DNA from 2 places in the Dyella sp. LX-66 genome. Region 2 is predicted to be linked to the other one. Evidence: predicted binding sites of a transcription regulator. Region 2 holds the regulator's gene; the other holds the start of a gene.
What was found. Region 2 encodes FliA, which starts transcription of late flagellar genes. Its sites were predicted from a motif close to TAAAGTTTNNCNNNCNNNGGCCGATAA; they were not measured.

Region 1 (8,660 bases), on a different contig from region 2:
CCGGCTGCTGCACAGCTGGCCGCTGGCCTGAGCGGAGGTGCCGAAGGTCCTGGCTCCCGGCCCGCGGTTTAGGCGCACAATGCCGCTCTCAACCCACCGCGGAGTCCCGTCATGCGCACGACCGTTCTCGCAGCGTTGATCGTCCTCGCCCTGCCGCTCTGCGCTTCCGCCGCCGCGCCGTCCAAGCCGGCAGGGGCCATGCCTTCGAATGTCGCCGCCGCCGTCGCCGATCCGGCGCGCAAGGCCGACGCCGCCAACGACACGCGCCGCAAGGGCGGCGAGCTGCTGGCCTTCGCCGAAGTGAAGTCCGGCCAAAGCGTGGTCGACCTGATTCCCGGCGGCGGCTACTTCACCCGTTTGTTCAGCGCCGCCGTCGGCGACGGCGGACACGTCTACGACGTGTGGCCCAACGAGTATGCGCAGGAAGCCGATTCCGACGTGAAAGGCTCCAACGCGCTCGCCGCGCAGCCGCACTACAAGAACGTGAGCGTGCTGCTGCAGCCGGGCAACCAGTTCAGCGTGCCCAAGCCGGTCGACGTGGTATTCACCTCGCAGAACTACCACGACTATCCGGACAAGTTCATGGGCAAGATCGATCCGGCCGTGCTCAACAAGCAGGTGTTCGATGCGCTCAAGCCCGGCGGCCTGTTCGTGATCGTCGACCACGTGGCCGAAGCCGGCTCCGGCATGCGCGACACCGACACGCTGCACCGCATCGATCCGGATATCGTGAAGAAGCAGGTGGAAGCCGCCGGCTTCGTGTTCGACGGCGAGAGCAAGGTGCTGCGCAATCCCGCCGATCCGCACAACATCAAGGTGTTCGACAAGGCCATACGCGGGCATACCGATCAGTTCGCGTACCGGTTCCGCAAGCCGGGTTGAGCGCTTGACCGATCCTGGCGAACAGGCGTCGGGAGGCTCCGTGCCTCCCGACGATCCGCGGCCGGTAAAGCCCATCGAGCCCGACGCGCTCGACTGCTGCGGCGAGGGCTGCGTGCCCTGCATCTACGATCTCTACGAAGCGGCACTGGACCGCTACAAGGCCGCGCTGGCGCAGTGGCTGGAACGCCATCCGGAAGCGCCGAAGGATCAGTAGCCTTTCTCGCGCGGCACCGAATCGAACTGGTGCTGCAGATCCTGCTGGCAGCGCGCGACCTGCGCGGGTGCGAAGCGCGCCGGCCAGGCTTCGCTGAGATCGGGCATGGCGTCGAGTGCGCGATGGTCGCGCAGCAGCTGCGCCATCGACAGGTAATGCGCCACGTGCAGCGTCTTGCCCAGCGGCGAAAGCGTTTCGGGCGCTTCCTCGTGCGCGTGTTCCAGCAGCGCCTGGATCACCGGCCCCGGCAATTCCCAATGGCGCGCGGCGCGCAAGGTCAGGCTCGCACCCAACTGCGCGCAGCCTTCGAGGAAGACGGGGCTCAGAGTTTCGGGCGCGGCGATGTCTTCCATGCTCAGCAGATGGATCACCGCACCGGTGCCGGTATTGCACACGATGCCGGCCAGGTAAGCCTCGAACGGATCGCAGCCGGCGAACTTGCCGAGGAAGGCGCTGGCATGCGCGCAGCGTTCGGCGTGATCCCACAGCCGCTGTCCCGCCACCAGCCCGTGCACGCCGGCACTGGCCTGCAGGATCGGTTTCATCATGTGCTGGGTCGCCACGCGGCGCAGCCCGTCCTGGCCCAGCAGCACCACCGCGTGCTGCAGGCTCTGGATCGAATGCAGGGTGCGGTAGTAGATGCTGCGGCTGACCCGCATCACTTCGCCGACCAGCATCGGATCGCGCCCGACCAGGCGCGCCAGCTCGGCGCCGGCCACGTCGTCGTTCTTCAGCGCCAGCAGCAACTGCGGCAGCACCGCGGGCAGGCGCGGCAGGCTGCGCACGTCGAAGCGCTCGGCCACGATCTGCAGGCGCCGCAACAGGGCGGCCTCGTTCGGATTGGCGCCCTGGCTCGCATCGGGTAGGCCGAGCATGAAGCGCTGGAAGCGTTCGGCCAGCGCGGCCAGCTCCGGCGCGGGGGCGGGCACCGGCGCTGCCAACGGAGCGGCCGGCGTCCTGGCCGGGCGCTGGAACTGCGCACGCGCCAGCGGCTGCGCGGCGGGCAGGGGCGAGGGGGCGAAGAAGCGCCTTAGCCAGTACATCGTGTCGTTCTCCCCCTGCTGCCGCGGACGCGGTCTCCCCGCCGGGTTATCGGCTGCCCGGATGGAACCTGTAGAGCGTGGGCTGCACGCATCGCCCGCTCTGCAAGCCGGTCGACATTTTCTGTACCGGGGAGGCTGGCAATGCCCGGGTCCGCCCCCAGATCGGGAGCTTCGCCGCGAGGACACTCCATGATTCCGTTTTCCGTACTCGATCTGGCGCCGGTCACCCAGGGCAGCACGCCGGCGCAGGCCTTCGCCAACAGCCTGGACCTGGCCCGTCTGGCCGAGCGCCTGGGCTACCAGCGCTACTGGCTGGCCGAGCACCACAACATGCCCGGCATCGCCAGCGCCGCCACCTCGGTGCTGATCGGCCATATCGCCGGCGGCACCTCGAGCATCCGCGTCGGCGCCGGCGGCATCATGCTGCCCAATCACGCGCCGCTGCAGGTGGCCGAGCAGTTCGGCACGCTGGCCTCGCTCTATCCCGGCCGCATCGACCTGGGCCTGGGCCGTGCGCCCGGCACCGACCAGCCGACGGCACGCGCGCTGCGCCGCTATTACGAAAGCGCCGACGCATTCCCGGAAGACGTGCAGGAACTGCTGATGTATTTCCAGCCGGCGCAGGCCGGCCAGCCGGTGCGCGCGGTGCCCGGCGCGGGCATCGACGTGCCGGTGTGGATCCTCGGCTCCAGCCTGTTCGGCGCGCGCCTGGCCGCGGCGCTGGGCCTGCCGTATGCGTTCGCTTCGCACTTCGCGCCGGATGCGATGGACGAGGCCTTGGCTTTGTATCGCCGCGATTTCCGTCCGTCGGAACATCTGGCGCGGCCGCACGCGATGCTCGGCATCAACGTGATCGCGGCCGAAAGCGATGCGGAAGCGCGCAAGCTGTTCACCACCCAGCAGCAGAGCTTCATCAATCTGCGCCGCGGCATGCCGGGGCTGATTCCGCCGCCGATCGACGATATCGAGAGCTACTGGACACCGACGGAGAAGTTCGGCGTGGAGCGCGCGCTGGCTTGTTCGGTGGTGGGCGATGCGCGTTCGGTGCGCGAGGGCTTGCTTGCGTTTATCGCGCGGCACCAGCCGGACGAGCTGATGATCACGGCGAATGTGTTCGAGCACGCATTGCGCCGCAGGTCGTACGAGATGGTGGCGGCGATCCGCGAAGAGCTCGCCGCCGCAGCCTAGGCAATGCCGTCGGCGTAGGTTGGGGTGAGCCGCAGGCGAACCCCAACGATGCGGTGCGTTTGGACGTTGCGATGTTGGGGTTCGCCTTTGGCTCACCCCAACCTACGCCGTGCGATCGACGCGTCCCTGCAGCGCCATCGCAGCCGCCGGATTCAGATGCTTCGCCGCACTGATGAAATAAACAAACACATCGCGCGGCTCCGCCTTCGCCAGCGGCGCCGCGAAGTGCGGCAGCTCTTCGCAATCCTCGCCACGCGCCCAGCGCTGCGCACGATCGGCCCACTCGTCCAGCGCAGCCGCCGGATAACCCGTCGCTTCGCCATCCGCGCTGCGCATCAACCGTGCATAAGCGAAGTCGCCGGTCAGGTCGGCGATATTCGGATACTCCGGCGAGTCCGTATACACGGTGGGAATACGCCGCTCGCGCGCCAGTGCCACATACGCATCGCTGAGAAAACTGCGATGCCGCACTTCCAGCACGTGCCGCAGCGGCTTGCCGTTCAACAGGCGCGGCAGCAGGTCGAGAAACGCGGCGATGTCGTCCGCATCGAACACGCGCGACGGCGGCAGCTGCCACAGGATCGGCCCCAGCCGGTCGCCCATTTCGGCCAGGCCGCCGTGCACGAAACTGTCGATGCCTTTGCCGGTGGCCGCCAGGCGCTTGCCCTCCGTGACATAGCGCGGTGCTTTCAAAGAAAACACGAAGCCTTCCGGCGTCTCCGCCGCCCAGCGGCCGTAGGTCTCGGCCTTCTGCGCACCGTAGTAAGTGCCGTTGATCTCGATCGCGCGCAGATGCCGGCTGGCGTATTCCAGTTCGCGCCGCTGCACCAGTCCTTCCGGGTAGAAATTCTTGCGCCAGGGCGCGTAGTTCCAGCCGCCGATGCCGGTGCGGATGCGTTCGGCGCGGGGCGTGGCGCTGCTGAAGAGATCGTCCATCGGGTCGGGTCGCTGGCTTGGCGGGGCGCGGTGGCGGGGCGGCGATGATGCCACGGCGGCGCGTGAACCCGCGGTCGTGACTTCAGGCACGTGCCGCGTGCCGGGGCGAAGCGTATCCAGGCGCATCGCCGTTACGGCATCGACGGATCCGTCCATGAAACCGTTCGCTTACGCCCTGCTGTCGCTGGGTCTTGCCGTGGCGATGAACGCCGTGGCCGATACGCGCGACGCCGCGCCGGAGATCTTCGCGCCGGGCGTGGTGTCCGGCCCCGCCAACGAAGACTCCGCCGCGTTCTCGCCGGACGGCCACACCGTGTTCTTCGACCGCATCAGCTGGCCGAACGCGGTGATCCTGGAATCGCACAAGATCGGCCACGCCTGGTCGGAGCCGCGCATCGCGCCGTTTTCCGGGCAGTGGCTGGACCACGATCCGGCGATGGCGCCGGATGGCTCCTTCATCGTGTTCACTTCCAACCGTCCCGACACGCCCGGCGGCAAGGCGCTGGATGGCGTGATGGCGAACGGCAAGGTGCAGCATGCGGCGGGCGGGCATCTGTGGCGCGTCGAGCGCAAGGGCGACGGCTGGGGCGAGCCGGTGCGGCTGCCGGATGCGGTCAACAGCAGCACGCGCACCTATGCGCCGAGCGTTGCCGCCGATGGCAGCGTGTATTTCCAGCGTCCCGGCGACGACGACGATTTCCGCCTGTACCGCACGCAGTACCGCAACGGTACCTACGAGGCGCCGGAACTGGTGGTGCTGGGCGATGCGGCCGCGCACAAGCTCGATCCGGCGATCGCGCCCGATGAGTCTTTCATCGTGTTCGACGCCGACTACGCGGGGAAGGGCAAGGCCGACCGCCTGTACATCGCCTTCCGCGAAGGCCATGGCTGGGGCGCGCCGGTTGACCTGGGCGATACGGTCAACGTCGGCGACCCGTGGGGCGCGCACCTGGGGCCGGACGGCCGCACGCTCTACTTCAGCAGCCATCGCGCCGAGAAAGTGAGCTATCCGCGCTCGCGCGAGCAGGCCGAGAAGGATCTGGCGCGCATGCAGGCCTGGGACAACGCCAGCGAGAACATCTGGTCGGTATCGCTGGCGCCGTGGCTGGAAAGCCGCGGCAAGCCCGCGCACGGCTGAGTTGGCAGGCGCCCCGCGGCGCCTGTGACTTTCCGCGCTGGCGCCGGCGCGGCTTTGCCGCGATAGTTGGCCGCTTTCGCCAAGCTGGAGCCGACGATGTCCCGACGAGTCCTGTCCCCGCGCCTGGCCTGCTGCGCCGCGCTGCTGGCCTTTGCTGTTTCCCCGGTATGGGCGCAGCCGCCGCTGCCCGATACAGCGCCGGCCGCCTCCGCCAGCGCCGCGCTGCCCGCGCAGTTGCAGGACTTCAGCGCCTATGTCGACAGCGCGCGCAAGCAGTTCGAGGTGCCGGGCATCGCGGTGGCCATCGTCAAGGACGGCAAGGTGGTGCTGGAGCAGGGCTTCGGCGAGAAAGAGGTCGGCAAGTCCGGCGCGGTGGATGCCCACACGCTGTTCGCCATCGCCTCCAACACCAAGGCCTTTACCGCCGCGTCGCTGCAGATCCTGGCCGAGCGCGGCAAGCTGAAGATGGACGACCGCGTGATCGACCATCTGCCGTGGTTCCAGATGTCCGACCCGTACGTCACGCGCGAGATGCGCATCCGCGACCTGCTGGCGCACCGCAGCGGTTTGGGTTTAGGCGCGGGCGACCTGCTGTACTGGCCGCCGACCAGGTACAGCACCAAGGAAGTGGTGCAGCGCCTGCGCGAGGTGCCGCTGGCCACCAGCTTCCGCAGCGCTTATGCCTACGACAACATCCTGTTCGCGGTGGCCACGCTGGTGATCGAGGAAACCTCGGGCCAGAGCTACGCCGACTTCGTGCGCGACAACCTGTTCAAGCCGGTGGGCATGGACGAGTCGCTGGTCGACATGACGTATCTGAAGCCCGGCATGGACGTGGCCATGGGCCACGCCAAGTTCGACTTCAAGGACTTGAAGCCGGTGCCGCCGATGGCCTGGGTCAACAATCCCGGCGCCGGCGGCATCTATGCCAGCGTGCACGACCTGGCCAAGTGGATGAACGTGCAGCTGGCCGGCGGCGCGCTGCCGGACGGCAAGCGCCTGTTCAAGGAAGAAAGCCAGAAGCAGATGTGGTCGATGCTCACGCCCATGCGCATCGGCGAGCCGCCGGTGCCGGAACTGGCCGCGGTGAAGCCGAACTTCGCCGGCTACGGCGAGGGCTGGTTCCTGTCCGACTACCGCGGGCAGCGCCTGGTGTGGCACACCGGCGGCTGGCCGGGCATGGTCTCGCGCCTGACCCTGGTGCCGGAGCTGAAGCTCGGCGTGGTGGTGCTGACCAACCAGGAATCCGGCGCCGCGTTCAACGCGGTCACCTATCGCGTGCTCGATGCGTACCTGGGCCGCGACAAGACCGACTGGGTCGCCGCGTATGCCGCCGCGGTGAAGAAGTCGGAAGACAAGGCCGACGACAGCTGGAAGAAGCACGAGGCCGCGCGCGACAAGAACGGCAAGCCTTCGCTGGCCGTCGCCAAGTACGCCGGCACCTATCGCGACCGCTGGTACGGCGATGTCGTGGTCGCGCAGGAAGGCGGCAAGCTGCGCCTTACCTTCAGCAAGACACCGCAGCTGGTCGGCACCATGACGCCGTGGCAGCACGATACCTTCGTGGTGCGCTGGGACGACCGCTCGCTCAATGCCGACGCCTTCGTCAGCTTCACCCTCGATGCCGACGGCACGATCCGTGAGGCGCGCATGCAGCCGATCTCGCCGCTGACCGATTTCAGCTTCGACTTCCAGGACCTGCGCCTGGCGCCGGTCAAGAACGCCAAAGACGATTGAACCCCGGCGGCGGCGCAGGGGGCTGCGCCGCCGTCTTCCCCATCCGGTTTTCAGGGAGAACGCCATGCTGCTTCGCCGTCCCGTCGCCGCCGCGCTGCTGGGCCTTGCGCTCATCGGCAGCGCGCAGGCCCGCAACGATGCGCCGGTTGCGCATCACTATGTCCAGGTGCAGCTCGGCGGCGCGCAGACCGTGCCGGTCGGCGGGCGCCTGCTGCTGTTCGTCACCAGCGCCGCGGCGGCCAAGGCCGAGGCGAAGGACGGCAAAGTAGAAGAAGTCGACGTCAATCCGCTGCATCCGGACCAGACCCTGGTGGCCGCGCGCGAAGTGGCGCGGCTGGCACCGGGCGACACGGTCAGCCTGGACGCCGACGACATCGCCTTCCCAGGCCCGCTGGCCAAGCTGCCGGCCGGCGACTACCTGGTGCAGGCGGTGCTCGACGCCAACCACAACTACAACTATGGCGGGCGCGGCGCGGGCGACGTGGTCAGCGAAGTGACGCCGGTGCATCTGCCCGCGGCGACGCTGCCCGTGCTGCAGTTGACCAGGACGCTGCCGGCGCGCGAAGCGTGGACCTTGCCGCCGTCCGCCCCGAAAGACATGCGCGATGCGATGGCTGCCGCGCGCGAGCATGCGCAGGCGATCGATTTCGTCAGCCCCGCGCTGTCGGCGTTCTGGGGCCGGCCCATCCACATGCGCGGCTGGGTGCTGCTGCCGCCGGACTACGACGCGAAGAAAGCCGAGCGCTATCCGGTGGTGTACTACACGCACGGTTTCGGCGGCGGTGGCGACCGCCTGTACGGCCCGATCGCCAACAGCTACGCGGCGACCGCCAAGGGCGAGATGCCGCCGATGATCTGGGTGTTCCTGGACGAGTCCAGCCCCACCGGCACGCACGAATTCGCCGACTCGGTGAACAACGGCCCCTGGGGCAAGGCGCTCACCGAGGAGCTGATCCCGTCACTGGAAAAGCAGTACCGCATGGACGGCAAGGCGCAGGGCCGCTTCCTCAACGGGCATTCCTCCGGCGGCTGGGCCACGCTGTGGCTGCAGACGCGTTATCCGAAGGTGTTCGGGGGCACGTGGTCGACGTCGCCGGATCCCAGCGATTTCCACGATTTCACCGGCGTGGACCTGTATCTGTCCGATGCCAACGCCTTCCGCAAGCCGGACGGTTCGGCCAACCCGCTGATCCGCGACAAGGGCAAGGTGCTGGCCACCTTCGAGCAGTACGCCAAGCTGGAGCGCGTGCTCGGCGAATACGGCGGCCAGCTCGCCTCGTTCGACTGGGTGTTCTCGCCGCGCGGCGCGGATGGACGTCCGCAGCCGATGTTCGATCGCGATACCGGCGCGGTCGATCCGGCCGTGGCGGCGTACTGGATCGAGCACTACGACATCGCGCACCGCCTGCAGAAGGAATGGCCGGCGCTGAAGCCGGACCTGGACGGCAAGATCCACTTGATCGTGGGCACGGCCGATACGTTCTACCTGGACGGCGCGGCGCATCGCCTGAAGGCCGTGCTC
Region 2 (8,660 bases):
GGCGCCGACGCATCCGGCACCTTCGCCGGCGCCGCCTGCGCCACCGCCGGCTCCGCGCGATCGGCATCGCTGTAGAAGCGCGCCGGGCCCTGCTGGTCGCCCAGCACCACCACCAGCACGCGGCGGTTGCGGTTGCGGCCTTCCTCGCTGACGTTGTCCGCGGCGGGACGGTACTGCCCCCAGCCCATGATGCCGATGCGGTTCGGATCCACGCCGTTGTCGGCAAACAGCCGCGCCACGCTCGCCGCACGTGCGGCGGACAGTTCCCAGTTCGACGGAAAGACCGAGGTATTGATCGGCTTGTCGTCGGTATAGCCTTCCACGCGCAGCGGATTCGGGAACGGCGACAGAATGCCGGCCACGCTGCGCAGCGTGGTGTCCGCCTCGGGCGACAGCCGCGCCACGCCGCTGGGGAACAGGATGTCGGTGCGGATCTCGATCTCCAGCCAGCTCTGCGTGCGGCGCACCACCACCAGGCTCTGGTCGATCAGCGGCTGCAGCGCGTGCTGCACCTCGTCCTGGATCTTCTGCAGGTTTTCCTGCGCGTTCTCGCGCGTGGTCAGCGAACCCTGGGTCATCTGCGGCGGCAGCGACTGCGAGGGCAGCGCCACGGCCAGGCGCGGGCGCAGCGACGGCGGCGTGGTGCTGGTCGAGCGCTTGGCCGGCACCGGCGCAGGCGCGGTCGCGCTGTTGGTCTGCACCGGCTGGATCTGCTTGTTGTTGCCGTTGAAGGCTTCGATGATCGACTCGGACATCACGCGGTACTTGCCCTCGTTCACCACCGACACCGCGTACATCACCACGAAGAACGCGAGCAGCAGCGTCATCAGGTCGGCATAGGGGATCGCCCAGGCCTCGTGATTGACGTGGTCCTCGTGCTTCTTCTTCCTCATGTGAGGTAGCCCTGCAGGCGGCTTTCGATCTGGCGCGGATTGTCGCCGCGGGCGATCGAGACCAGGCCTTCGATGATGATCTCGCGCATCTTGCCCTGCTTGTGGATCATGCCCTTCAGGCGCGAGGACATCGGCAGCATCAGCAGGTTGGCCAGCGCCACGCCGTAGATGGTGGCGACGAAAGCTGCAGCGATGCCGTGGCCCAGCTTGCTGGGGTCGGCCAGGTTCTGCATCACGGCCATCAGGCCCATCACGGCGCCGATGATGCCCATGGTCGGCGAATAGATGCCGGCCTGCTCGAACACTTTCGCGCCGGCCAGGTCCTCGTGCTCGCGCGTGTCCTGCTCCACTTCCAGCACGCCGCGGATGGCCTCCGGCTCGCTGCCGTCGACCAGCAGCTGCAGGCCCTTGCGCACGAACGGGTCCTGCTCGGATTCGATCTGCGGCTCCAGGCCGAGCAGACCCTGGCGGCGCGAGATCTCGCTCCAGCCGATCACGCGGCTGATCAGATCGTTGGGCACGTGCTTGGGCGGCTTGTAGATCATCGGCAGCATGCCCATCGCATGCTTGAGCACCTTGCCCTGGGTCTGCACCAGCAGGGCGGCGATGGTGCCGGCGAAGACGATCACGAAAGCAGCCGGGTTCCACAGCGCTTCCACGCTGGAACCCTTGAGGATGGTGCCGAGGATCACGACCACGAAGGCCAGGATCGTGCCGATGACGCTAACCAGATCCATGTCAGACCACCGCCTCTAGTGTTGGGGATACCCGCGGCGCCAGCTGCCACGGGCCGCCTTCGCCGGCCAGGCCCGCCAGGTCCAGCACCAGGGCCAGGCGCCCGTCGCCGGTGATGGTCGCGCCGGCCACGCCGGCGGTGCCGGCGAACAGCGGACCCAGCGGCTTGACCATCACGTCCTCGCGGCCGAGCACGTCGTGCACCAGGCAGCCCAGGCGCTGGTGGCCGATATGCAGCACCACCACGTGGCGGCCCGCCGTCGGCGCGGCCGCGGACCATGCGGCCAGGTCGCCCAGCGGCAGCGCGCGGTCGCGATGCGCGGCGATCAGGCTGCCGTCGAGCAGGCGGTCCTGCCCGGCGGAAAGTTCGAATACTTCGTCCACGTTGCTCAGCGGCATCGCGAACAGGCGCGCGCCGACGCGCACCATCAGCACGCGCACGATCGCCAGCGTCAGCGGCACGGTGAGCTCAAGCTCGCTGCCCTGCCCCAGCTTCGAGCGCACCTGCAAGGTGCCGCCGAGTTCCGCCACGCGCGTCTTGACCACGTCCATGCCGACGCCGCGACCGGAGATGTCGGAGACCTGTGCGGCCGTGCTGAAGCCGGGACGGAAAATGAGTTCCAGGCATTCGGTCTCGGACAGGCGCGAAGCCTGTGCCGCGTCGATCACGCCCTTCTCCACCGCCTTGCGGCGCAGGATGTCCGGATCCATGCCGCGGCCGTCGTCGGCCACCACGATCACGATGCGTTCGCCGCGCTGGCTGGCCGCCAGGCGCACGCGGCCCTTGCGCGGCTTGCCGGCGCTTTCGCGCACGTCCGGTGTTTCCAGGCCGTGGTCGACCGCGTTGCGCAGCAGGTGAATCAGCGGATCGGCCAGCGCCTCGACCAGGCTTCGGTCCAGGTCGGTGTCCTCGCCTTCCAGCACCAGCTCGATCTCCTTGCCGAGCTGGCGGGCGAGATCGCGCACGATGCGCGGGAAACGCTGGAACAATCGACCCACCGGCTGCATGCGCATGCCGAGCACGGCGCCCTGCAGTTCATCGGCCACGCGATCGAGTTCACCGGCCGCGGTGTTGAACGGTTCGTCGCCGCTGCTGGCGGCGAGGCTGAGCAGGCGGTTGCGCACCAGCACCAGTTCGCCGGCGCGGTTGACCAGCGCATCGAGGCGGCCGGTATCCACGCGCACGGTGGCTTCCGGCGGCGGCGCGACCTTTGCCGCGGCTTTGGCCGGCGCAGGCGTTGCGGCAGCCTTCGCCGCGGCGCCGGGTGCGGCGCCCTTGCCATGCAGGCTGTCGAGCAGCGCTTCGAACTCGCTGTCGTCGATGGTGCTGGCCGACGGCTGCGCCGGCGTGCCGGGCGCCTTGCCCTTGCCGTGCAGGTTGTCCAGCAGCTTTTCGAATTCGGCGTCGTCGATCGTCTCGGACGCCGGCGGCTGCACCGGTGCGCCCGGCGCGCCGCCCATGCCGTAGAGATTGTCGAGCAGCGCCTCGAACTCGCTGTCGTCGATGGTGCCGCCCTCTTCCGCCACCGGCGCGGGCGCCGGCACGGGAGCGGGTGCCGGAGCCGGCGGGCGCGCCGCATGCGGCTGCAGCCGCACCAGCAGCGCCGCGGGCGCCACCGGCATCTCGCTGGACGCAGCCAGCGCGGACATCATCGCGTTGACCAGGTCCAGCGCTTCCAGCAATGCGTCCATCCGCGCTGCGTCGATCAGCACGTGGCCGGAGCGCGCTTCATTGAGCAGGTCTTCGGCGTGATGGCACAGCTGCACCATCGGGTCGATGCCGAGGAAGCCCGCGCCGCCCTTCACCGTGTGGAAGGCGCGGAATACCGCATTGAGCAGTTCGGCGTCGCGCGGCGCTTCCTCCAGCGCCACCAGCTGTTCGCCCAGGCGCTGCACCAGTTCCCCGGCCTCGACCAGGAAATCGTCGCGCAGCTCGCTGTCGAGTGACGGATCCATCAGAACCCCGCGCTCAGAAACCGAATTCGCTGAGCAGGCGGTCCGCCTCGTCCTGGCTGTTCACCTTGGCCGCGGCCACCGGCGCTTCGCCGCCGGCCAGCGCGCCGGTGAGGCGCACCAGTTCCAGCAGCGAGGATTCCACACTGCCGATAAAGGTGGACACTTTCTTGATGCGCTGGCCGGACAGGTCCTGCCAGGACTGCGCCATCACCATGTCCGACAGCCCTTCGCGGCACTGCCCGGCGAACTGCCGCGCCTGCGTCGCCAGCTCCGCGGCTTCGCCGCCGCCGGCCAGCACGGCATCGGCGCTGCTTTCCAGGGCGGTGGCCTGCGGCCGCATGCGTTCGGCGAAATCGATGCTGCGATGCGCGGCCTTGGCGCTCATCTCCAGCACGTCGTGCAGATGCTGGCGCGCGTCGGCCACGCTGCCGGGCACGCCTTCCTGGGCCAGCTCGCCGCCGAGGCGGCGCACGGCTTCGTGCAGGTCGCGGGCCAAGAGGCCCAGCGCGCGGAACAGGTGCTGCTCGCGCTGGCGCACCATGGTGTCCAGCGCCATCTCGAAGGCGGCGCCGTCGGGGCTGGCCAGCAGTTCCTGCACTTCCTGCGGCAGCGCCGCGCTCATGGGGGTAATCATCACGGCGCTCATGCGCTTGCTCCTTGCGCGGCGAGCCGCTCGAAGATCTTGTCCAGCTTTTCCTTCAGCGTGACCGCGGTGAAGGGCTTGACGATGTAACCGTTCACGCCGGCCTGGGCGGCGGCGATGATCTGGTCGCGGTTGTTCTCGGCGGTGACCATCAGCACCGGCAGGCCTTTCAGCGCGGGCTCGGCGCGGATCGCGCGCAGCAGGTCGATGCCGGTCATGTTCGGCATGTTCCAGTCGGTCACCACCATGTCGAACGACTGCTGCTTGAGCACCGCCATGGCATTGACGCCGTCGTCGGCTTCCTGGATCAGCGCATTGGTGAAGCCCAGCTCCACCAGCAGGTTGCGCACGATGCGCCGCATGGTGGAGAAGTCGTCCACCACGAGGATTTTCATGTTCTTGTCCAAACGCCTCTCTCCAGGTCTTTAGATTGCGTATTGGTTGAAGCGTTGTGCTTTAGCCCCTCTCCCCTCGGGAGAGGGGTTGGGGTGAGGGTTCGGGCGGAGCGCGAGAGTGATGTCTTGCGCTCCGCCCGAACCCTCATCCGGCTGCCGCCACCTTCTCCCGGCGGGAGAAGGGCGCCAGCGTGGAGTGACCGCTTTAACCCGTACTCTTCAACTTCTTCGGCTTACCGCTTTCGGCTGCCGCACCCTGCTCGCGCCAACCGGTCATCCGTGCGCGCAACCGGATCAGGGCCTGGCCATGGATCTGACACACCCGCGATTCCGTCACGCCGAGCACGGCGCCGATCTCCTTCAAATTCAGTTCCTGCTCGTAGTACAGCGACATCACCAGCTGTTCGCGCTCCGGCAGCCCGCCGATCGCCTCGACCAGCGCCCCGCGCATGCCTTCCTGCTCGAAGCGGTCCTGCGGCCCCAGGCCTTCCTGGTCGGCCACGTCCAGCGCGGCGCCGTCCTCGTCGTCCTCCGGCGCGGAGAGACTGAGCAAGCGCGCGCTGGCCGCGTCGGCCAGGATCTGGTGGTACTCCTGCGCGTCGATGCCCAGCCGCCGGATGACCTCGGCGTCGGTGGCGTCGGCGCCCGTTTCGTTCTCGATCTGGCGCACCACCTCCGAGACCTCGCGCAACTTGCGATGCACCGAGCGCGGCGTCCAATCGGTCTTGCGCAGCTCGTCCAGCATGGCGCCGCGGATGCGGATGCCCGCATAGGTCTCGAAGCTGGCCATGCGGTCGGTCGCGTAGTTCCGCGCCGCTTCCAGCAGGCCGATCATGCCGGCCTGCACCAGGTCGTCCACGTCCACGCTGGGCGGCAGCCGGCCCATCAGGTGATAGGCGATACGGCGCACCAGCGGAGCGTGCCGGCGCACCATCTCCTCCGTGCTTTCGCGTTGCAGTTGCAGATATTCGGAAGCCACGCTCATCTCACACCCCCCTCGCGTACCGGGTCCGGCGCCATGGCGACCTGCCCTCCAAAAAAAGCGATGCGGTCGCGACCCGTGCGCAGGGGTTCTCCCCATGTATCGACCGCACCCGCCATTTGCTTGAATCCCCGTGCGGACCGGCTGGCCGGCCACAGATCCACCACCGCGCTCTGGCGGCGGATGGCCTGGCGCAGGTGTTCGTCGTAAGGAACCGCGCCCATGAAATCCAGCGCCACATCCAGGAAGCGGTCGCACACGCGGGCCAGCTTCTCGTACAGCTGCCGCGCCTCGCCGGCATGGCGGACCATGTTGGCCACCACGTGGAAGCGCCGCACGCAGAAGTCGCGGCTGAGCACCTTGGTCAGCGCGTAGGCGTCGGTGAGCGAGGCCGGCTCGTCGCAGACCACCAGCACCACGTCGTCGGCCGCCGCGGCGAACATCACCACGTTGTCGGCCACGCCGGCGGCGGTGTCCACGATCAGGAATTCCGGCGGATCGGGCAGTTCGTCGAAGGCGCGGATCACCGCGGCGTGCTCGCGCGTATCCAGCTGGGCCAGGCGGCGCGCACCGGAGCCTGCCGGGATCACCTTCAGCCCATGCGGCGCCGGCAGCATCAATTCGCTGAGCGAGCAGCTGCCGTCGAGCAGATGGCCGATATGCCGCGACGGCTGCAGGCCGAGCAGCACGTCCAGGTTGGCCAGGCCCAGGTCCGCATCCAGCAGCGCCACCTCGCGCCCGGCCATGGCCAGCGACATGCCGAGGTTCACCGCCACCGTGGACTTGCCCACGCCCCCCTTGCCGCCGGCCACGGCGATCGCGCGGCAGCGGCGCGGCGGCGCGGCGGGCAGCGAATGGCCGGAACCCGCGGCGAGCGGACGCACGTCGTTGTCGCCCGAGGAATGAAAAGCCGAAAACAGATTGCTCAGGCCCCAGGCCTGGTCCATCGCCAGCGTGGTCATCGTGCACCTGCCATGGCCAGGCCGAAGCGCTCGGCCATATAGCCTTCGTCCACCGCGGGCGCACTGCCCTTGAGCACCTGCGCGGCACGGCAGACCAGCACGCGCGCATCGGCGGTGGCGAGGTCTTCGGGCACGCGCTGGCCGTCGGTGGTGTAGTCCAGCGGCAGCCGGTGGCGGATCAGCGCGGACAGCGCGCCGCCCAGGCTGGGCGCTTCGTCGAGCTTGGTCAGGATGCAGGCCTGCGGCTGCTGCGGCAGGAAGGCGCGCACCATGTCGTCGATCGCCTGCGCCTGCGCATTGGCGGCCAGCACCAGGCAGGTGCGCAGCTCGCCGGCGGCGCGCAGCAATTGCATCTGCTGCTCAAGGCGCGGATCGCTGCCGGCCACGCCGGCGGTGTCGACCAGCACCACGCGGCGGCCACGCAGCACGTCGAGCACTTCGCGCAGGCTTTCGGCATCGTGCGCGGGAAACACGCGGGTGCCGAGCAGGCGGCCGTAGTGCTCCAGCTGCGCGGCGGCGCCGATGCGGTAGTTGTCGGTGCTGACCAGGGCCACCTGCGAAGCGCCATGGCGCAGCACCGCGCGCGCGGCAAGCTTGGCGATGGTGGTGGTCTTGCCCACGCCGGTCGGTCCGACCAGGGCCACCACGCCGCCGCTGGCGGCGACGTCATAGCCGGTGATGGCAAGGCTGCGGCTGAGCACGCCCAGCGGCAGATAGCGCGCCTGGTCGGCGCTGAGGCGGTCGGGCAGTTCGTCGGCGAGGCGGCGCGCCACATCGGGCTCGATGCCGATGCGCGTCATGTCGCGCAGCACGCGGCCGCGCAGCGGATGGCGGCGCTGCAAGTCGTTCCATGCGAGCGAAGCCATTTGAGATTCCAGCAGCTCGCGCAGGCTGCCCAGCTCGGCGCGCATGCGCGCGGTGTCGAGCGCGGCCTGCTCCACCATCGGATGCAGCGGGGCCGGTTCGGCGGGCGTGGCAGCCGGTTCGGGTTTTGCAGCGGCGACCGGTGCGGCGGCAACTGGCGCGACAACCGGCGCTACCGGGGCACGCTGCACCGGCGCGGCAACGGGAGCCACCGGCGCAGGCGCCGGCGCACGCCGCGGCTTCGGCGGCAGCGCCGGCGGTTCCGCCGCACGCTCGCGCACGATGCGCACTTCGGTCGGCAACGGCTCGCCCGAGCGCGCGGCCTCGCGCACCAGGGATTCGTCGTAGTCGACGGCAGCAATGATCTCCACGCCCTCGTCGAGACGGCGCGTGGAAAGAATGACCGCGTCGGGGCCTTGTTCCTCACGCACTTCGCGCATGGCCTGGCGCATGTCCGCGGCTACGAAACGCTTGATCTTCATCGGTCGGTTCGATCCCTAGTTCCAGCGCCGGATCAGCGTCCCAGCGCCTGCACCAAACGCACCCGACGGTTGTCGGGCACCTCGTTGTAGGCCAGTACGTGCAGGTTCTGTGCCACGTGGCGCGTGAAGCGCGCGAGCCACGGCCGCAGCTGCGGCGCGACCAGCAGCACGGCCGGTTCGCCGCCCATTTCCTGGCGGCGCGCGGCGTCGGCGACGCCGCTCTGCAGGCGGTCGGCCAGGCCCGGTTCCACCGCGGCGCCCGCCACACCGCCATTGGCCAGCGAACCGAGCAGGATCTGCTCCAGTTCCGGCGCCAGCGTGATGACCGGGATCTCGGTGCCCAGGCCGGCGATCTCCTGCACGATCTGGCGGCCCAGCGCCACGCGCACGGCGGCGGTGAGCGCGCCGGGATCCTGACTCTGGCCCGCGTGTTCCGCCAAGGATTCGACGATGGAACGCATGTTGCGGATCGGCACCCGCTCGGCCAGCAGGTTCTGCAGCACCTTCACCACCACGCCCAGCGACATGCGCTTGGGCACCAGGTCTTCCACCAGCTTCGGCGCGACGGCGGCGAGGCGGTCCAGCAATTGCTGCACGTCCTGGTGGCTGAGCAGTTCGTGCGCGTGGCCCTGCAGGATGTGCGACAGATGCGTGGCCACCACGGTGGCGGGGTCGACCACGGTGTAGCCCAGCGCCTGCGCGTTGTCGCGCTGGCCGGATTCGATCCACACCGCTTCCAGGCCGAAGG

Region 1: a site for FliA is predicted at 2,186-2,212, ahead of KK141_RS15080 (HDOD domain-containing protein). Genes of this name have one in related genera too.

What each region holds. Positions count from the first base shown of each region.
Region 1 is NZ_JAHFVJ010000007.1:71,619-80,278, reverse strand. It holds gene KK141_RS15095 (2'-5' RNA ligase family protein) at 1-31, shown strand, start outside; gene KK141_RS15090 (methyltransferase) at 112-882, shown strand; gene KK141_RS15085 (oxidoreductase-like domain-containing protein) at 923-1,096, shown strand; gene KK141_RS15080 (HDOD domain-containing protein) at 1,090-2,139, opposite strand; gene KK141_RS15075 (LLM class flavin-dependent oxidoreductase) at 2,329-3,327, shown strand; gene KK141_RS15070 (DUF72 domain-containing protein) at 3,430-4,263, opposite strand; gene KK141_RS15065 (PD40 domain-containing protein) at 4,418-5,401, shown strand; gene KK141_RS15060 (serine hydrolase) at 5,498-7,138, shown strand; gene KK141_RS15055 (alpha/beta hydrolase-fold protein) at 7,203-8,660, shown strand, end outside.
Region 2 is NZ_JAHFVJ010000001.1:69,209-77,868, forward strand. It holds gene motD (flagellar motor protein MotD) at 1-893, opposite strand, end outside; gene KK141_RS00365 (flagellar motor protein) at 890-1,630, opposite strand; gene KK141_RS00370 (chemotaxis protein CheA) at 1,632-3,584, opposite strand; gene KK141_RS00375 (protein phosphatase CheZ) at 3,598-4,230, opposite strand; gene cheY (chemotaxis response regulator CheY) at 4,227-4,634, opposite strand; gene KK141_RS00385 (RNA polymerase sigma factor FliA) at 4,828-5,607, opposite strand; gene KK141_RS00390 (MinD/ParA family protein) at 5,604-6,566, opposite strand; gene flhF (flagellar biosynthesis protein FlhF) at 6,563-7,912, opposite strand; gene flhA (flagellar biosynthesis protein FlhA) at 7,945-8,660, opposite strand, start outside.